Regions from separate parts of the Sodalis sp. RH19 genome, predicted to be linked through region 3. Evidence: riboswitches for the same ligand, from Rfam matches in the RefSeq annotation. Region 3 holds a riboswitch; each other region holds the start of a gene.
What was found. Region 3 has a riboswitch for thiamine pyrophosphate ahead of thiB (thiamine ABC transporter substrate binding subunit). Riboswitches for the same ligand answer to the same signal wherever they lie in the genome.

Region 1 (2,266 bases), 2.6 Mb from region 3:
AGAGATCACACGTCCAGGCGCTGTCTCCCCGGGAAAAAGAAGTATTATTCTGGGCCAGTGTCGGAAAAACCTATGGCGAGGTCGCGACCATCCTGGCAATACGCGAGGGAACGGTAAAATTTCATATCAGAAATATTATTGATAAGCTAGGCGTTACGAATGCAAAACATGCCATCAGCCGGGCCACGGAACTTAAATTATTTGGTTAACTATCCATTTATCATTTCGCGCAACGTGATCACAACCCTGTCCATCTGTGGGAGTTTTATTATGCTGTCGGCTTAAAATGGACAGCGTTGCCAATATATTTGCAATCATTTATATAGTGTTTAAGATGCAGGCGTTGCCGCGAGAAATTTGATGCTATCATTGCCCGGTGATTCTTCTGGCTGTTGAAGGTAGGCATGATTAGATTCTGTCTTTTTAATTTATTAGCTTTGTTTTCATTAACGGCATATTCCTCTGAGCATCTCCATAAAATAATTTTAATCGATCTCATGAATAATAAGCCAATGTTTTGTCATGCTGAGCCCCGTTGGCGCTTTTCCCCGCCGATAAAAGACGATCCCTGGCTGGCCGGGCGGTTAAGCGCGCTGGCCGAGGCGGGATTTGCCCGCCTGGAGGGGGCCGGGGACAGTGCGCAGTGGTGGTTGACGCCCACCGGTGCCACGGGTGCGCAATTCTGCGGGGACGTTTGTTACGGCCGGATGTTGGTCAGTCCCCAGCGGCCCTGCTCATAGCCTTATTATTAAGTCTGCTGATAATTGTGTTTATGAGATCGACGCCGGCGGAGGGACCAGGCTCCGCCGGCAAACTCACCATTGATCTTTTCTCCCGCCCGCCGGATAATCATGCCACTTGACTCGGGGTGTCCGCCGCTGTGCGCCGGACTGAGATTTTACCCGTATGACCTGATCTGGATAATGCCAGCGTAGGGAAGTCACGGCCTGTTGTCCCGCCGGGTCCGTCTTCCTCAGCGCCGGCTGGGAGCGCTATGATTACCGAACCTGCCGAACTGCCCGGCTTAGCCGCCGCGTCTTCCCTTACCCTGCTGCGCCAGCGCAAGCCATTAGTCCATTGTATGACCAATGACGTGGTACAGGCGTTTACCGCCAATGCGCTCCTGGCCGTCGGCGCCGCCCCGGCCATGGTGATCGAACCCCGTGAGGCGGTTCAGTTCGCCGCCATGGCCGATGCGCTGCTGGTGAATATCGGCACGCTGACCGCGCCGCGGGCCGAGGCGATGATGGCCGCCATTACGTCGGCCAATCAGGCCGGCACGCCATGGGTGCTGGATCCGGTGGCCGTGGGCGCATTAACCTTCCGTACTGAATTTGCCCGGGGCATATTGACGTTAAAACCCGCCGCCATTCGCGCCAATGCCTCGGAAATCCTGGCGCTGGCCGGGCAGCCGGCCCTGGGCCGCGGCGTGGACAGCGCCGACGACTCCCGCTACGCCCTGCCTTTTGCCCGCCAGCTGGCCGCGGACTATGGCACCCTGGTCGCGGTTACCGGCCGGGTGGATTTTATCACCGACGGCGATCGGGTCTGGTCCGTAACCGACGGCGACGCCATGATGACGCGCGTCACCGGTACCGGCTGCGCCTTATCGGCCGTGGCGGCGGCGTTTTGCGCCCTGCCGGGCGATCGGTTGCAGCATCTGGCCGCCGCCTGCAGGATCATGGCGCGGGCCGGGCGGTTAACCGCCCGGGACGCGGCGGGTCCGGGCAGCTTTGCCGTCGGCTTCCTCGACCGGCTGTACGGCCTGCAGGAGGAGGATATACAATGAAGCGCTGCCATAACCTGCTCAGTATCGCCGGCACCGATCCCAGCGGCGGCGCCGGTATCCAGGCTGATTTAAAAACCTTCTCGGCGCTTGGCGCCTATGGCGCCACGGTCATCACCGCGCTGGTGGCGCAAAATACCCGCGGCGTGCAGTCCATCTATCCTATCAGCGCTGAATTCGTCGCCGCCCAGCTGGATTCCGTGCTCGGTGACCTGCGTATCGACAGCGCTAAAATCGGCATGCTCGGGCAGGCGGACATCGTGCGGACGGTGGCGGCAAAACTGCGGCAATATCCCATACCCTATGTGGTGCTCGATACCGTGATGGTGGCGAAAAGCGGCGATTTCCTGCTGTCGCCGGATGCCGTGAGCGCCGTGCGGGATGTCTTATTGCCGCTGGCGTCCATCATCACCCCTAATTTGCCGGAAGCGGCGGCGCTGCTGGGCTGCCGCGCCGCCGCCAGCGAGGAGGAAATGCGCC
Region 2 (2,266 bases), 800 kb from region 3:
TTACTTTATTACATCGGAGTCAATCATGCTAAACCAGCTGGACATTCTGGCTCAACGCGTTGGCGGCAGTAACGAACTGATCGATCAGTGGATACTGGCCCGCAGGAAGTTGCTCATTGCGTATTACCATCTCATCGGTCTTAAGCCCAATAAAGAAAAGCATACTCCCCTGGACGAAAACGCGCTGGACGACTTTTGCCATAAACTGGTGGACTACCTTTCCGCCGGCCATTTCCATATCTACGATCGTATCGTTCAGGACGCGGACGATACCAGCAGCAGCAAAAGAATCATCAGTACCCAGTTGTATCCGGCGTTGCAGGAAAATACCAAACAAATCATGGCATTTTATGATAGCCAATTGGAAACGGCCATCGATCATGATAACTGTATGGAGTTCCAACAGGCGCTTTCCGGCGTGGGCGAGGCCCTGGCCACGCGTTTTGCCCTGGAGGACAAACTGATCCAGCAGGCGCTGGAATATAAAGCGGACTACCTGGCCTCGGTGCCGGCCGCCAATAATCCGGACGTATCGCGTCTGGCGTAATTTTGCGGTAAGCAGTAAGTCGTAACCGGTCCTTCACGGGCCGCTATATCTTGTCGGAGTGCCTAGCGCGTACATTACGCCAGGCTGAGACCGTTAATTCGGGATCCGCGGAACCTGATCGGGTTAATACCTGCGAAGGGAACAAGAGTAAAGCAACGCTTTGATTTATAGTCTATTTTGCTAAATTCAAAGCCCGGCCTCATTACTCCCGTAGCGCTCCTGACAAGCAATTTTCCCGTTTATTGTGAGGAATTGCTATGTCGTTATCCAAAACCACCCCTTCCCGCCGTGAGCAGCGCGCCCAGGCGCAGGAATTCATCCATCGTCTGAAAGGCGAAGCCTTCCCCAACTCCCGGCGTATTTATCTCCAGGGCAACAGCGCCGACATCCGGGTGCCGATGCGGGAGATCGCGCTTAGCCCCACGCTTATCGGCGGCAACGGCAAAACGCCGCGCTACGAAGAAAACGAGCCGGTGCCGGTATACGACACCGCCGGACCCTATGGCGATCCGGCGACAGAGATAGACGTGCGCGCCGGCCTTCACCGCCTGCGTTCGGGCTGGATTGAGCAGCGCGGGGACAGCGAGGCGTTGAACAGCCTAAGCTCGCGTTATACCGGCGAACGCCGGGCCGACGAGGGCCTGGATGAGGTTCGTTTCGCCCCCAGCCATACGCCGCGGCGCGCCAAATCCGGCCGGCGCGTCACGCAATTGCATTATGCCCGCGCCGGCGTCATTACGCCGGAAATGGAGTTTATCGCCCTGCGGGAAAATATGGGCCGCGAACGCATCCGCGGCGACGTATTGCTGCAACAGCATCCCGGCCAGAGCTTCGGCGCGCATTTGCCGCCGGATATTACCCCGGAGTTCGTGCGCCGGGAAGTGGCCGACGGTCGTGCCATTATCCCCGCCAATATCAACCATCCGGAGTCGGAGCCGATGATTATCGGCCGCAATTTCCTGGTCAAGGTCAACGCCAATATCGGCAACTCGGCCGTCAGTTCATCCATTGAGGAAGAGGTCGAGAAGCTGGTCTGGGCGACCCGTTGGGGAGCGGATACGGTGATGGACCTGTCCACCGGCCGCTATATCCATGAAACCCGCGAGTGGATCCTGCGCAACAGTCCGGTGCCCATCGGCACGGTGCCCATCTACCAGGCGCTGGAAAAAGTCAACGGCGTGGCGGAAAACCTGACCTGGGAATGCTTTCGCGACACCTTGCTCGAGCAGGCGGAACAGGGCGTGGACTATTTTACCATCCATGCCGGCGTGCTGTTGCGTTACGTGCCGATGACCGCCAAACGGTTGACCGGCATCGTGTCGCGCGGCGGATCCATTATGGCCAAATGGTGCCTGTCGCATCACCAGGAAAGCTTCCTGTACGAGCATTTTCGCGATATTTGCCAGATTTGCGCCGACTACGACGTCTCATTATCCCTCGGGGACGGCCTGCGTCCCGGCTCCATCCAGGATGCCAACGACGAAGCGCAGTTTGCCGAACTCTATACCCTGGGCGAATTGACCAAAGTTGCCTGGGAGTACGACGTGCAGGTGATGATCGAAGGCCCTGGCCATGTTCCCATGCAGATGATCCGGCGCAACATGACCGAACAGCTGGAGCATTGCCACGAAGCGCCGTTTTATACCCTGGGGCCGCTGACCACCGATATCGCGCCGGGTTACGACCATTTTACCTCCGGCATCGGCGCCGCGCTGATCG
Region 3 (2,266 bases):
ATACCGTTGATGTCGCCCTGACCGCCGCGGACGACTGGCTGCCCTGGCTATTGGGCAGCGTGCCGGCCATGATTTTGCCGCAGGAATGGGAGACGATGCCGGACTTCGTCCGCCGTCCCGTCGGCACCGGACCCTATGCGGTGATCGACAACCGGGAAAGCTTATTGAAGATTCGCGCCTTTGATGATTATTTCGGCTATCGCGCACTGATTGATGAAGTGAATATCTGGATCTTGCCGGAACTCACCGCCGAGCTGAGCTATTCCGGCGTCCAGCTCCAGGCGGATAACAGCACCCCGGGTCAATTGGAAACCCGGCTGGAGGAAGGCTGCTATTTCCTGCTGTTTGATGCCCGTTCGCCGCTGATGCAAAACGATGATACCCGCCGCTGGCTGAGTGAAAATATCGATCCCATCGCCATGCTGACCGAGGCGGGATCGGTCTACCAGCATTACTGGTCGCCGGCCTACGGTATCCTGCCGCGCTGGCGCCATAGCCGGGTCGCGCAACCGCGGCCAAGGCCCGCGGAGCTGCGCAGCATCACCCTGACGGTTTATCGCGCCCATTCGGAATTCGATGATCTTTGCCGCGCGCTCGGTGCGGTGCTGGCCCGGCAGGACATCGCGCTGGTGATCAATACCGTGGATTATGCCGCCTGGCATAACGGTGAGGCCGAGAGCGATTTATGGCTCGGCAGCGCTAATTTTTACCTGCCGCTGGATTATTCCCTGTTCGCCAGCTTTTACGAGATGCCGCTGATGCATCATTGCCTGCCGGCCGACCTTAGCGACGCGCTGGAGAAATGGCGCGGCAAGGGCCTGTCCATGGCGCAATGGTGCCAATCGCTTATCACCGGCCATCGCCTGCACCCGCTGTTCCATCATTGGCTGATTCTACAGGGCCAGCGCAGCATGCGCGGGGTCAGGATGAATACGCTGGGATGGTTTGATTTCAAATCCGCCTGGTTCGCCCCGCCGGACCCGCAAGACACATAAGACACGTAAGACAGGCTGTTAAGCCAGGGATAAAACCATTACACTTGCATTTGTTCTCAACGGGGTGCGAAGCGTCCGGCATAGCGTTAGCCGGCGCGCAAGCTGAGAGTATACCCGTCGAACCTGATCCGGCTAATACCGGCGAAGGGATTTGAGAGTGCGTCCCGCTGCCGCCTCAAACGCCTTTGCCGCCTTTTTTTTCCAGGAGCGCAAAGTGTTGAAAAAATGGTTACCCTGCCTGCTATTGCTCGCCGCCGCCCCGGCGTTGGCAAAACCCGTCCTGACGGTTTATACCTATGATTCCTTTGCCTCCGAATGGGGCCCGGGGCCGGCGATAAAAACCGCCTTTGAAAAAGACTGTGGCTGCGAGCTGAAATATGTCGTGCAGGAAGATGGCGTCGCCCTGCTCAACCGTCTGCGCATCGAAGGCAAGAACAGCGACGCGGATGTGGTGCTGGGCCTGGATAACAACCTGCTTAAGCCCGCGCAGGATACGCATCTCTTTACGGCGCATAACGTCGACACCGCTCATCTGACCTTGCCGCAGGCGTGGCATGATCCCACCTTCCTGCCTTTTGATTACGGGTATTTTGCGTTTGTCTATGACAAGAACAAGCTGAAAAATCCGCCCAAAAGCCTGCATGAACTGATAGACGGGCCGCAGGCGCTGAAAATCATTTACGAAGATTCGCGCACCAGTACCCCGGGACTGGGCTTATTGCTCTGGGTGCAGCAGGTATATGGCGATAAAGCGCCCCAGGCCTGGCAACGGCTGGCGAAAAAAACCGTTACCGTGCCCAAGGGCTGGAGCGAAGCCTATGGCTTATTCCTGAAAGGAGAAGCGGACATGGTGCTCAGCTATACCACGTCGCCGGCCTATCATATCAACGAGGAAAAGAAGGATAACTATGCGGCGGCGACCTTCAGCGAAGGCCACTATCTCCAGGTCGAGGTGGCCGGACAATTAGCCGCCAGTAAAAATCCGCAGCTGGCGCAGCAGTTTATGCGTTTTGTCGTTTCCCCGGCTTTCCAGCAGACCATTCCCACCGGCAACTGGATGTATCCGGTGATCAAAACCGCGCTGCCGGCCGGCTTTGACGTATTGCCGGCCAAGACGTTGAATTTCAGCGCGGATGACGTGGCGGCCAAACGCGGCGCGTGGACCCAGGATTGGTTGCGTTCCGTCAGCCAATGATGCCTGGCCGATGATACCGCGCTGGTTATGGCCGGGACTGCTGGCCGCGCTGATGCTTACGGCCGTGGCCCTGACG

Region 1: linked by a shared signal. The riboswitch ahead of thiM (hydroxyethylthiazole kinase) and the one ahead of thiB (thiamine ABC transporter substrate binding subunit) in region 3 are both predicted to bind thiamine pyrophosphate.
Region 2: linked by a shared signal. The riboswitch ahead of thiC (phosphomethylpyrimidine synthase ThiC) and the one ahead of thiB (thiamine ABC transporter substrate binding subunit) in region 3 are both predicted to bind thiamine pyrophosphate.

Annotation. Positions count from the first base shown of each region.
Region 1 is NZ_CP178734.1:352,880-355,145, forward strand. It holds gene ACL2XF_RS01655 (helix-turn-helix transcriptional regulator) at 1-209, shown strand, start outside; TPP riboswitch at 855-955, shown strand; gene thiM (hydroxyethylthiazole kinase) at 995-1,789, shown strand; gene thiD (bifunctional hydroxymethylpyrimidine kinase/phosphomethylpyrimidine kinase) at 1,786-2,266, shown strand, end outside.
Region 2 is NZ_CP178734.1:4,327,223-4,329,488, forward strand. It holds gene rsd (sigma D regulator) at 26-547, shown strand; TPP riboswitch at 592-705, shown strand; gene thiC (phosphomethylpyrimidine synthase ThiC) at 805-2,266, shown strand, end outside.
Region 3 is NZ_CP178734.1:3,531,487-3,533,752, forward strand. It holds gene sgrR (HTH-type transcriptional regulator SgrR) at 1-995, shown strand, start outside; TPP riboswitch at 1,046-1,163, shown strand; gene thiB (thiamine ABC transporter substrate binding subunit) at 1,210-2,190, shown strand; gene thiP (thiamine/thiamine pyrophosphate ABC transporter permease ThiP) at 2,201-2,266, shown strand, end outside.